Regions from separate parts of the Desulfonispora thiosulfatigenes DSM 11270 genome, predicted to be linked through region 1. Evidence: riboswitches for the same ligand, from Rfam matches in the RefSeq annotation. Region 1 holds a riboswitch; each other region holds the start of a gene.
What was found. A riboswitch is a leader RNA that binds a small molecule or an ion and turns the genes downstream of it on or off. The one in region 1 is predicted to bind thiamine pyrophosphate.
Positions count from the first base shown of each region.

Region 2: linked by a shared signal. The riboswitch ahead of B8965_RS01565 (ABC transporter ATP-binding protein) and the one ahead of B8965_RS01150 (LuxE/PaaK family acyltransferase) in region 1 are both predicted to bind thiamine pyrophosphate.
Region 3: linked by a shared signal. The riboswitch ahead of thiD (bifunctional hydroxymethylpyrimidine kinase/phosphomethylpyrimidine kinase) and the one ahead of B8965_RS01150 (LuxE/PaaK family acyltransferase) in region 1 are both predicted to bind thiamine pyrophosphate.

Region 1 covers NZ_FWWT01000006.1:31,888-36,205, reverse strand. Annotated here, with positions in the region: gene B8965_RS01160 (dynamin family protein) at 1-509, shown strand, start outside; gene B8965_RS12570 (hypothetical protein) at 527-1,429, shown strand; gene B8965_RS01155 (hypothetical protein) at 1,463-2,146, shown strand; TPP riboswitch at 2,272-2,375, shown strand; gene B8965_RS01150 (LuxE/PaaK family acyltransferase) at 2,423-3,508, shown strand; gene B8965_RS01145 (acyl-CoA reductase) at 3,505-4,318, shown strand, end outside.
Region 2 covers NZ_FWWT01000007.1:27,985-32,302, forward strand. Annotated here, with positions in the region: gene B8965_RS01555 (ABC transporter substrate-binding protein) at 1-108, opposite strand, end outside; gene B8965_RS01560 (ABC transporter permease) at 116-880, opposite strand; gene B8965_RS01565 (ABC transporter ATP-binding protein) at 877-1,626, opposite strand; TPP riboswitch at 1,676-1,778, opposite strand; gene B8965_RS01570 (EamA family transporter) at 1,826-2,734, opposite strand; gene B8965_RS01575 (hypothetical protein) at 2,815-3,885, opposite strand; gene B8965_RS01580 (coenzyme F420-0:L-glutamate ligase) at 4,131-4,318, shown strand, end outside.
Region 3 covers NZ_FWWT01000015.1:25,805-30,122, forward strand. Annotated here, with positions in the region: gene thiM (hydroxyethylthiazole kinase) at 1-685, opposite strand, end outside; gene thiD (bifunctional hydroxymethylpyrimidine kinase/phosphomethylpyrimidine kinase) at 701-1,504, opposite strand; TPP riboswitch at 1,566-1,674, opposite strand; gene B8965_RS05190 (DUF2156 domain-containing protein) at 1,927-2,823, shown strand; gene B8965_RS05195 (GNAT family N-acetyltransferase) at 2,826-4,010, shown strand; gene B8965_RS05200 (GerAB/ArcD/ProY family transporter) at 4,218-4,318, shown strand, end outside.

The sequences.
Region 1 (4,318 bases):
TACAAGCCTTTAAACGTGGGTTTAAAACGTTTAAAGGACAGTTTGGAAGTGTAATAGAAACAACAATGGATGAGTTTGGTGATTACGTTGCTAAGGAAGAAAAGTCTTGTTTTGTGGAATGGATTGATCTTTATTATGATTGTTCGCTAACACAGAGGGGTATTACACTCGTTGATACACCAGGAGCAGATTCTATTAATGCTCGTCACACCAGCGTAGCTTTTGATTATATCAAAAATTCAGACGCTATATTATTTGTGACGTATTATAATCATGCGTTTTCAAAACCTGATCGAGAATTCTTGATTCAACTAGGCCGTGTAAAGGATTCATTTCAGTTAGATAAGATGTTTTTCATAATAAATGCTATTGATTTAGCAAATAATGAGGAAGAAAAAGAAGAAGTAATCGAATATGTTCACGAGCATTTAATAAAATATGGTGTTAGAAAACCTAATTTATATTCATTATCAAGCTTACATGCACTAAAAGAAAAAAGGAAAAAGTAGATCCTCCTATTTCGGGGATGCCAGTTTTTGAGGAATCTTTTTATTATTTTATTACACATGATTTAGCAAATATGGCGGCAAGGGCATCTGAAAATGAACTAAGACGAGTATATAGTTTAGTAGAAAAACTAATTGAGAGTACGAATGAAGATGCTGTAGTTAAACAAAAGAAAAGAGAAAATATTAAAGCTGAAAAAATAAATATAACCGAAATTATTACACAGCAAACAGCAAAAAAATTAAAAAATCAAATAGATCAAGAAACAGAAGAGTTAATTTATTACATAAAGCAAAGAGTATTTTTGCGATTTAGTGATTTATTTAAAGAATCATTTAATCCGATGGTCTTACGCGATGATGGTCATAATTTAAAGCAAGTTTTGCGAAATTGTCTTAATGAACTACTCGAGCAAATTGGGTTTGATTTTGCCCAAGAAATGAGAGCAACAACGGTAAGATTGGATCGCTTTGCAGAAAAAATAACAGCAGAATATCAGATAATGCTGGGGGAAAAAATTCGTGATGTCAATCAAGATGTATCTTTTTCTACTTTTGAATTTAAAAATGAAAGAGAAATTGATTTTGAAGTGGCTTTTAAAGATATATCATCTGGATTATTTGCAAAGGCTATGGATTATTTTAAAAATCCCAAAGCATTTTTTGAAAAAGGTGAAAACAAATTAATGAGCGAAGAAATTAGTCGCGTGCTCACAGTTGAGGCAGATGAATATTTACAAAATGAACAAAAAAGGATTCAAACATTATATGAAAGTGTCCTGGAAGATGAATTTGAAAAGCTCATTAAGCAAATAAAAGAGCAGGTAGAAGACTTCTATTTAAGTTTACTGTCAGCTTTAGATGGTGGAGTATCAGCAAAACAGCTAAATGAAATCAAGGAAAGCTTAACAGAATTTATCTAGAAAATTTTTTTAAAGGATAGAGGTTAAACATAGGTGAAGAATATTGAAAATATCTTTAAAATTGATTTATTAAATGAATCTAATTTACAAGAAGTCATGTTTCTCCAAAATGAAATTATAAATAGTTTAAATAATCCTGATATTTATGCCTTTACATCAGAAGGAGAATTTTTAGAAATTTTAACAGGTCAAGGGATTATGGTAGGAACATTTTTTGAGGGAAATTTATGCGGTTATTTTGCTACTATGGTTCCGGGAGACAAAGAAGATAACTTAGGTCTAGATCTTAATTTAGACAAAAAAGAATTAAAAAAGGTAATTCATTATGAGGTAGCAGCTGTCCATCCAGATTTTAGAGGTAATAATTTGCAGAAACAAATGGCTAATAAATTACAAGAAATAGTTATGGAAAGAGACCAGTGGCATTATACCATGGCTACAGTTTCCCCTTTCAATTATCCAAGCTTAAATGTGTTTTTGACTGGACTTAATATGGTAGCTAAAAAAATATCTAAAAAATATGGAAATAAACTAAGATATATATTATATCAAGATTTACAAAATCCCCTTTCTTTAAAGAAAGAAGAGACAATTATTGTTTTAAATACTGACTATGAAAAACAAAAAGAACTATTTAACTCAGGATATTGTGCGTATAATATTAAAAAAGTAGGCAATTTTAATAAAGTTTATTTTGCGAAAGAAGTAGGCCTTTAAGCTGTTCTATAAACGGAAAAATAAAAATAGAATATACTTTGTTTTGGTATTATGGATAAGCCTATGGCAAATTAGGTTGATATTACTTATTAGAAGAAGTATACTTAATTAAAAGAAAAATCAATATATTTTATATCGGGAGCTTGAAAAGGCTGAGAGTATGATGTTTTCGTAGACCGATTGAACCTGTTGGGTAATGCCAGCGTAGGGAATGTGATTAAATTATTACACTTTGCTTACGCAAAGTGTTTATTTTTTTTAGGGGGAAATATATATATGAGTGAACAAGAAGTAATTAATTATGTCAGTAAATTTATTGTTCAAGGACATGCTTCAGATGAGCAATTTAATGAGCTTGCTTTGTATCTATATGCTTATCATTATAAGCATAATCTACCTTATCAAAAATATTGTCGTCTAAAGGGAATTACCCCAAGAACAGTGAAAACATGGAGACAGATTCCTCCGGTGCCAGTTGATGCTTTTAAAGATTTTTCCTTAAGTTGTATCAATCCTGATAAAGCTGAAAGGATTTTTATGACTAGTGGCACAACGCAAGGGATTCGTGGAAAACATTATCATCCTAACTTGTATTTATATGATTTGTCCATGAAATATAATTTTAGAGAACGCTTTATGGGAAAAAATGAAAAAATTCACATGGGAATTCTTTTTCCGACAGAAGAAGAGATGCCAAATTCATCTCTAGCTCATTATCTGGCTTTTGCTCTACAGGAATTTGGAACAGAGCATAGTTCCTATTTTATTGATGATAATGGTTTAAAGATAGAATATCTTATAGAAAAATTAGAACATTTTGAAAAGTCAGGAGAGCCTTGTGCGTTATTAGGTGCAAGCTATAGTTTCGTACATATATTAGATGAATTAGAAAAGATGGGAAAAGTATTTAATCTGCCTAAAGAGAGTAGAATTCTCGATACAGGAGGATTTAAAAATCAATCAAGAGAGATGAATTTGGATAACTTTTATAACCGTCTTTCGAGTTGCTTTGGAGTTGATAGGAAAAATTGTATCAACATGTATGGTATGACGGAGCTGAGTACCCAGTTTTATGATAATGGAAACATGGTAATTCCTTCAATAAAGTCTGGACCTCATTGGATAAAAACTAGGGTCATTAACCCTATAACAGGACAAGATGTACCTAAAGGGGAAAAAGGTTTACTTGTTCATTGTGATTTAGCTAATTTTAACTCGGTGACCACCATTCTTACTGAAGATATAGGGGTAGAAGTAGAAAATGGTTTTCTTCTGTTGGGCAGGTCAGAAGGTGCAGAAGCCAAAGGTTGCTCTATTGCAGTTGAGGAATTTATTCAGGCAAAGAAAGGAGTATCTCTATGATAGAAAAGGCCGGCTATTTACCCCTTAGCTTCCAAGAAAAGCTGGAATGGCAGACTTTGACTTTTAAAAGGGAAAGGGAAATATTGGAAATAGAAATACCTATACTTTCAGAGGAGCAGCTTTCTGCCGTGGCAGAGATGATTAAAAAGAATAGCAGAACTGTACTTAAATCATTTACTGTAAACCAAATTATCAACATTTTAGATCAAACTATAGCAAAGTTTCTCGATAAAAGTTCATATTATAGGCAGAAGGCAGAAAAACTGCTGCCTATTATTACTGGGTATAATGAGGAAATTATTCGTTTAGGTCTTACGTCATATTTAAAAACCTTTCGCAAACCGCAGCTCTATCGATTCTTGACGGAAGATTTTGAAAATCCTATGCTTTTAGATGATTTTCAACCTAGGCCAAAAGGTGGTTTTTCAAAGGCAGTAGGACAAGATCTTGTAGTTCATATCTGGGCGGGAAATGTACCGGCTCTTCCTATATGGAGTCTTATATCTAGTCTTATGGTGAAATCAGGAAATATCGGTAAGGTTTCAAGTAATGAACCTTTATTTGCGGGGTTATTTGTTCAAGCATTGGTAGAAATAGAACCTAGATTAGCTGATTGTGTCGCAATTGTTTGGTGGAAAGGGGGAGACAAAGTTCGTGAGAGTAGGATTTTCAGTAAGGCTGACCTAGTAGTTGGTTATGGGAGTAATCAATCATTAGCTTCACTTAGAGAACAAATTCCTATTACAACTAGGTTTCTCCCATTTGGTCATAAAATTAGTTTTGGGATGGTCTCAAATGCGGCTTTAGATG
Region 2 (4,318 bases), on a different contig from region 1:
ATCTTCAGTTTGTTCTGCACTCTTTTCTGGTTCTTTAGCTCCATCACTACATGCAACTAAAGAAAACATCATTACTAATGATAAGAATAAAATACCTAGCTTTTTCATCAATACACTACCCTTCTTTTTTTGTATTTAAAGACCAGGGGATGAAAATTTTTTCTAATATTTTGACTACTCCGAATAAAAATATTCCAAGCAAGGCTAAAATTATAACAGCAGCAAAAACGGCATCAGCTTCTAAATTACTAGACATTCTTCTACTAAATACCCCTAATCCAGAATTTCCACCTAACCATTCTCCTATTACTGCCCCAATAACACTTACGGCTGCTCCGACCTTTAACCCAATGAAAAAATTAGGTAAACAAGCAGGTACTCTAACCTTCCAAAATATTTGACTTTCTGTTGCCCCCATGGTTTTTAACAGATTTAGATACTTTATATCAATGCTTTTAAATCCTTCAAAGGTATTTACAACAATAGGAAAAAAAGTAATTAAGACAGTAATAGCTATTTTTCCCGATAAACCATACCCAAACCACATAATAATTACGGGAGATAAGACAATTATGGGTATAGTTTGAGAAATGACTAAAAATGGATAAATCCCTTCTTCTAATTTTTTACTTTTTAGCATTAAAACAGATATTAAAACTGATAAGATAACGGAAATAAGTAATCCTGCCATAACCTCTGCTAAAGTTACAGGAAAATGAACTGTAAAAAGAACTTTTTTATATGACCATAAAGCCATCGCTATTTTCGTAGGTGCTGGTAAAATAAATTGTTTTACTTTTAATAGTCTTACAGCTACCTCCCAAAAAATCAAAAACAGACTTAAGAATATGATCGCGTTATAATTTTTCATTTTTTTCATTCTTCTAATCCCTCTAGACCTTTTAATATTGCTTGTCTTATTTCAGTAAACTTAGGGTATCCTAGTAAATCATTATCCCGCGGATATTTAAAAGGAACTATAAATTCTTTAATATTTCGATTTGGTATTTTGCCCAGTAAAAATATTCTTTGAGATAAAAATATTGCTTCTTCTACATCATGAGTTATGAAGATAATAGTTGGTTTGAATTTTTGCCACATTTTAAGTAACCATTTTTGCATTTTAAACCTTGTTAAAGCATCTAAAGCACTAAATGGTTCATCAAATAAAATAACTTTATTACCCGTGAGAATATTTCTTAAAAAAGCTACCCTTTGCCTCATACCCCCAGAAAGATGATGCGGATAAGCATTTTCGTATCCTTCTAAGCCAAATTCTTTTATTAATTCTTTTACCCTATTTCGTGCCTCTTCTTTTTTTATCCCTTTTATTTCTAAAGGAAGCACACCATTTTCGAGTATTGTTCGCCAAGGCAAGAGTAAATCTTCCTGAGGCATTAAGCTGATTTTTCCCATTCTATCAGTATTACTACCATTTAATAAAACTTGTCCCTTGGTAGGTTCTAATAAACCTCCTAAAATATGTAGTAAAGTTGTTTTTCCACATCCACTTGGCCCAACTAAAGCTATAAATTCACTTTTTTCTACTTTAAAACTTATATTTTCAAACACTGGTTCTTTGTTTTCTTGGTAAGAATAATGAATTTTATCTACATTTAGTTCCATTGTTTTCACCCCCAATAAAAAAACCTCTCTACGCAAGGTAAAGAGGCTATAATCCTTTTCTAAACTTCCCTACGTAGGTATTAACCAAGTCAGGTTCAAAGGGTAAAAACTAATTGTTTTTTCTCAGCCACATGGCACCCCCAGCGACAATATTAAGTTATCCTTATTGTAGCATATAATAGAATATATTACTACAACCTTAGCTTATAGCAATTACAATTAAACCTAGTACTGTTAAGAATGTTCCAATAATTTTTAAAAGATACATAGATTCCTTTAAAATAAAATAACCAAACAAAGTACCAATTGGAATACTGACTTGCCTAAAAGCAACAACATAAGCAACATTACTGGCAAATAACATCGATAATAAGATTATCCCATACGAGACATAAATCCCTAAGCCCATAATAGTAGCATTTTTTTTATGGTTTTCCATTATTTCTCTAAATAATTTTCTTTCCTCCTGGCTAAATAAGGTGAATATTCCTAGCCATACAGAAGAAAAAAGAGCAATAAAAACCATAAAGATTAAAGAAGCTTCTAAAGATGAAAAAGCCTGATCGGGTACTTCATTTAAAATCCTTAGGGCCTTATCATCAATGACTGAATAGGCGGCTGTACCGATAGCTGCTACAAAGGCAAAACCGATTGATTTGGTAAATAGACTTTTCAGAGTTTCTTTGGTTATCTTTTCAAGAGGTAGAATAAATAAACCAACTACAATAAACAAACATCCTATTATGTAAGAATGCGAAATATCAGAGGCTTTTCCGATCATTACTGTATATATAGTAACCATAATAATAGGTAAAGCCCTTGCAATAGGGTAAACTAAAGACATTTCCCCTAAACGATACCCATAAGCTAAGGTGCTGTAATACAGGGCTTCAAAGAAACCTGTTAATATTAAAAGCACCCAAACATAATCAGGAATTAAACTTAATTTATCATGATAAAAAAATAAAATTGGAGAAAAAATAATTCCCGCTGCGATATTTCCTACAAAAAAATAACTTATCGAAGAATTATCCTTTTTACTTAGTAGATTCCAACCCGCATGAGTAACTGACGAAAGTAAAACTAAAATTATACTTATCGTAGACACATAAAACCCTTCCTCCAAATTAAGGTACTATAATCCAATTTTATCAAATTATTATGAAATTATCTATGAAAATTTGCTTTTTAAACTTTATGCAAGAACTCGCTTAAATCACTACACACTAAGACTGGCTTGTCATAATGTACTAGTTTTTTTAACTTACTTACAATTGTCGTATCAGGATTAACTATGACTAATTTTTCTAAAGAATTATTTTCAAATGACTCTAATAATAACTTTCTTATTCCAAAATCTGTAGGAGGAAAAGAATAACCTATCACAATTAAGTTTTTACACTGGGATAAACATTCTTTTGCTTTAACCCACAACTCCCAAATTAGTTCTTGATTATAATTTTTATACAATACCGGTGGAATTATTACAGGATCAATAATTAATCCATCTATATTCTCTGGTTCAGTAAGCCACCATTTTTCTGAGGTTAATACTACTTTTCCATTTTGTTGTAGATTTCTTTTCTGATCAACGGGTAAATATTTAAACCAATTTAAGGATCCATGTAGTTTAAGGATTTTCCAATCATATAATTTGTTTTTTTGATAATATGATTGGTCTACCTTTATACCATCAATTACTATTTGATCAAATTCCACTCCATAACTTAAAGGATATTTCCACTTATATTGATTATGTTTTCTCTCATTTAAAAGACCTGAGGCTGTTTCTATAGATCTTTCTACATTGCAATCATAATTAAAGGTTATTATATTTGGTTTTTGCTGATATATTAATTTGCCAAAATCCCGCATTAGCTTTGATGAATTGATGAATTCTTCAAAATCAGCTAAAAATTGTACAAACATTATTTTAAGGGCAGAATTAATTCTAAGTAAATATGATATTTCTTGTTCTTTATTTTCTTCAATTGCTTCCATTAATTGAAGTTGGATCAGAGTAAAACATTCTTCTAAATTAAATGTTCTATTTATTAAATTTTCTTTATCCATTTTCCAGTACTTTTCAATATACTCATATACTAAATTAACCTTTTGCACATACTCCTTAGATTGATACTTTGTGCTTTTAAGGATTGTTTTAAAAAAGTTTAAAGTTAAAGGAGGATTAAGTCCTTCATAGTCCGTTATACACTGATTTATTCCTGCTCCAATTATATAAACTGTATCATTAGTCATATAAAACTATCCTTTCAAGATCAAGCTATCATATATATTTCCCCATAGTTAAATAAGAATACCTAAATACTTATAGAACACTTTCAGTTAATTATGTATATTAATTTCAGATAAAACTAATCATATAAAAACCAAAGTATACAATATAATCATTTGCAAAAAAATAATATTCAGTTACAATATATACGGGGAAACTTCCTAAGAATGGTTAAAGATGAGTATAGTTAGGTTAGGAGGAGTAAAATATGTCAAGGACTATTGGTACCACGGTTAGAGGTATTATAGCACCTATTGTTAAACAAGGTGATGACCTTGTAGAAATCGTAGTAGATTCTGTAAAAGCAGCCTATGAATCAGAAAAGTTTACATTTAGAGATAAAGATGTTGTGGGGATTACTGAATCTCTTGTGGCCAGAGCTCAAGGGAACTATAT
Region 3 (4,318 bases), on a different contig from region 1:
CAGCTAGTCCCATGGATAAAATCCCAGCAATAGCCGCACTATAATAATCCTCAGTGACACCAGCATATGTACCCACGAGTGATGAACACATACATCCTGTTCCCGTAACCTGAGATAATAATTTATGACCATTAGCAATAAAAGTAGTATTTGTTCCATTTGAAATAATATCAATTTTACCTGTAATTGCAACAATAGCATTTAATTTATGGGAAAGCTCAAGAGCAATTTCTTTGCCATTTTGCATATCATCCATAGAGTCGACACCTTTAATATTACCATCTATGCCAGCTAAGATTTTAATTTCAGACATATTTCCTCGGATAATAGTTGGATTAACTTCTGCTAAAAGTTGTTTGGCTGTTTGAGTTCTAAGTTTTGTTGCTCCCACTCCCACAGGATCTAAAATTATGGGTATATTTCTTTCTTTTGCTGTTTTTCCTGCTATAATCATAGAATCAATTGTGCGAGTATTTAAAGTGCCAATATTTAGAACAAGCGCCCGAGCTAGAGAAGTCATTTCTTTAACCTCTTTTTCATCATCAGCCATTACAGGGGATCCCCCAAGGGCTAGGACAATATTTGCACAATCATTTACAGTAACATAATTAGTTATATGATGTACTAGAGGACTCTTTTCACGCACATCTATTAGTAATTTTGTGGTTTTTTGATATATTTCCAAGATGTAAATCCCCCTTTAATCGAGCATACCAGCCTTTTGGTATAGAGAATAAAAATGATTAGTCGGTCCATATCCTTTACCTAAAGCAAGAGAATGTCTAATAGCAGTTGTTATATATTCCTTAGCCTCTCTAACTCCCTCTTCAACATTAGCCCCTTTAGCTAAATTAGCCGTGATTGCAGAAGAAAGGGTACAGCCTGTCCCATGAGTATTTTTTGTATTAATTCTTTCTGAGGTATAATGCGTTATTTTTTTACCATCATAAAGAACATCGATTGCATCCTCGGTGAGATGTCCACCTTTAACTAATACTTTTTTAGGGCCCATTTTGTGAATTAATAAAGCAGCCTTTTCCATATCTTCGACAGTATCAATTTTCATTCCGACAATTACTTCAGCCTCTGGGATATTAGGTGTTACTACTTCAGCAAGAGGTAAAAGGTGGGAAATAAGGGCTTCTTTAGCTTCAGGTTGTAATAAATCAAAACCGCTTTTTGAAATCATTACAGGATCAACTACCACATTTTGCGCCTGATATTTTTTGAGATTTTCTGCGATAGTTTTAATAATTTTAGTTTCAGAAACCATTCCAATTTTTACTGCATCTACTTCTATATCCGTAAAAATTGCTTCAATTTGTTTAGAAACCATTTCGGCACTTAAATTTTCTACTGCAGATACTCCTTGGGTATTTTGCGCAGTGATGGCAGTGATAACGCTCATTCCAAAGACACCATGGGCAGAAAAGGTTTTTAAATCGGCTTGTATTCCAGCTCCGCCACTACAATCAGAACCAGCAATAGTTAAAGCAGTTTTCATGAAAATTCATCCTTTCTTTTGATAAAAAATAAAAAAAAGCACAAACTATAGTAGTGTGCTTTTGAAAATAGACACACTTTCCTACGCTGGTTTTATCCAGATCAGGTTTAAAGGGTTAAAGATAAAGGTCTTTTTCTCAGCTAGCCGTTCTAGCTCCCCTAGTGTAGTACTAATATAATATTTAACCTTTTTATACTATCATGTTATTATAATGGTGAGAAAAGTCAAGACTTTGGGGATAATAAGGGGAAATAAACTTACTGTCTACGATTATTATTCAGAAAATATATATCAGCTAAAAGTTAAATCATGTTTTACCACAAAAACTATTGACAAAGGTGTATAATAATAGATAAGCATTTTTTAGCAGGGATATTAATATTTATAGAAAAAAATAAGGAGTGATATTTATCAACTTTAAGATGATTGAATTAAAAGATAAAGATATCTTTGATCAATTTTTCAAAAGCGATAGATACGAAGGATCGGAATGTACCTTTACTAATCTATATATGTGGAGAAAAACTTATAATATAACGTGGACCCTTGTAGATGATTTTTTATGTGTGAAGGCAACCTTAAATGATGCTACATACGTTCTACCACCTTTTCCAAGGAATAAGGACGGCTTTTTTAAGGTTGTAGATAAACTAATAGATTATATTAAAGAAATTAATATACCCTTTGTTATGGGGGGAATTACGGAAGATTTAATGGCATATATGGAAAAAGAAAGGCCTAATATGTTTAACTTTACGGAAGATTTTGATACCCATGATTATGTGTATAGTGCGGAGGATTTAGTAGAATTAAAGGGCAGGAAATATTCTCGTAAAAGAAATCATATTAAGAATTTCAAAAAGCATTACTCTGATTATGAATATTTTGATATGACTGAGGAATTAGTCCCATCCTGTATTCAAAGTGCCATTGATTGGTGTGAAAAAAAGGAAAAGGATTTTAATGATAAAAGAAGCTTAATTTGTGAGCGTGATGCTTTAATTGAAGCCTTAAAGCAGTTTACCTATTTAGGATTTAAAGGTGGAGTAATTAAAGTTAATGATAAGGTCGAGGCCTTTACTTTTGGGGAACTTTTAAATGAAGATACCGCTGTAATTCATGTGGAAAAAGGAAATCGTGAGCTTAATGGCATTTATCCTACGATTAATCAAGATTTTTGTATTCGTAATTGGAGTGAAATTAAGTTTATAAATCGAGAAGAAGATTTAGGTTTACCCGGGTTAAAAAAGGCTAAAGAATCTTATTATCCTGTAAAATTCATTAAAAAATATAGTGCTACTTTAAAAAATGAGGGATAGATATGGACTTTCATTTAATTAAAGAAGAGGATAAGCCTTCAGTGATGCGTTTGTGGGCGTACTGTTTTGAAAATGAAGAAGATCCGTTTTATAATTGGTATTTTAATAATTTCTTCAATAGTGAAAATACCCTCGGTTCCTATTCAGAAAATAAATTAATGGCGAATTTACAATTAAATCCGTATCAAATTTATGTACGGGGTAAGGCTTTAGATACTTCTTATATAGTCGGCATTGCCACCGATCCAGCTGCAAGAGGGCAAGGAATTGTTAGGGGCTTAATGGTGGAATCATTTAGGGAAATGAAAAGGAGAAAACACTTTGTTTCCATCTTAATGCCTTATAGGGCTCATTTTTACTACCCTTATGATTTTGAGTTTGTCTATCATCATTTAAAATATGTTATCCCTATAAGCGATTTAAAAAGGCAAGGGGCAGGGTATGGTGAATTTAGGCAAATTGACGAAAATTATATAAAAAATAAAAATGATTATCAGGAACTGCAAGAGGTTTATGATAAGTTTACTAAAAATAAACATGGATATGTTGTGCGTACAGAGGAAAATTGGAGGCTATTAGTAGAGGAGCATTTAACTGAAAAAGGATATATAACTCTTTTATTGGAGCAAGGCAAGCCTATAGGTTATTTGTTTTATTATTTACAGGATAATAGATTTATCGTCAAAGAAATGGCCTTTGCAAACATAAACGCGCAGAAATCTCTTTTAAAATATATCTATAATCATAATTCTCAAGTAGAAACCTTGGAATGGAATGCTGCTGTAGATGATTTAACTTATCTTTCTTTACCTGATCCGAAACAGGGCATAACGATGTACCCTTTTATGATGGCGAGGATAATAGATGCTAAAGAGGCTTTAGAAAGTATAGATTACTCCAGGGATATTACGGGAACAATTAAAATAAGTATTTCTGATAATTTAGCCACCTGGAACGAAGGAACCTTTAAGGTAGAAATTAATGAGGGCAAAGCTAAAGTTACGAAAACATTAGAGCCTTCTGATGTAAATCTGGGGATTGGCACCTTAACAAGTTTATATTTTGGGAGATTATCTGCGAGTGAACTTGAGTTTTTAGGTAAAATAAGTAGTGGTTCAGCTAAAAAAATGGAACTTTTAACTCAGATATTTCCGAAAATGAATAATTTCATAAATGAATATATTTAAAAGGCCGTGCATATGTCCGGATTATTACTCAGAGAAAAGACATTTAGTAAAGAAGATGTCTTTTCCTGGGTTAATTACAGGAATTAATATGCACGGTTTTTTTATGTAGAAAAATATTTCAATCTTATTCTTTAAGGTATTAATAAAAAAACCTTTTTTGGAAAAACTAATCTTAAGGTAGTAAATATATATGGAGGTGAGGTAGGATTGAAAGAAAAGATTTCGATTATCCAATTTAATATGGTAACCTTTGGTTTTATCGTTGGGAATAGTATAATTTATTCCTTTGGTTTAAACTATGCCCAAAG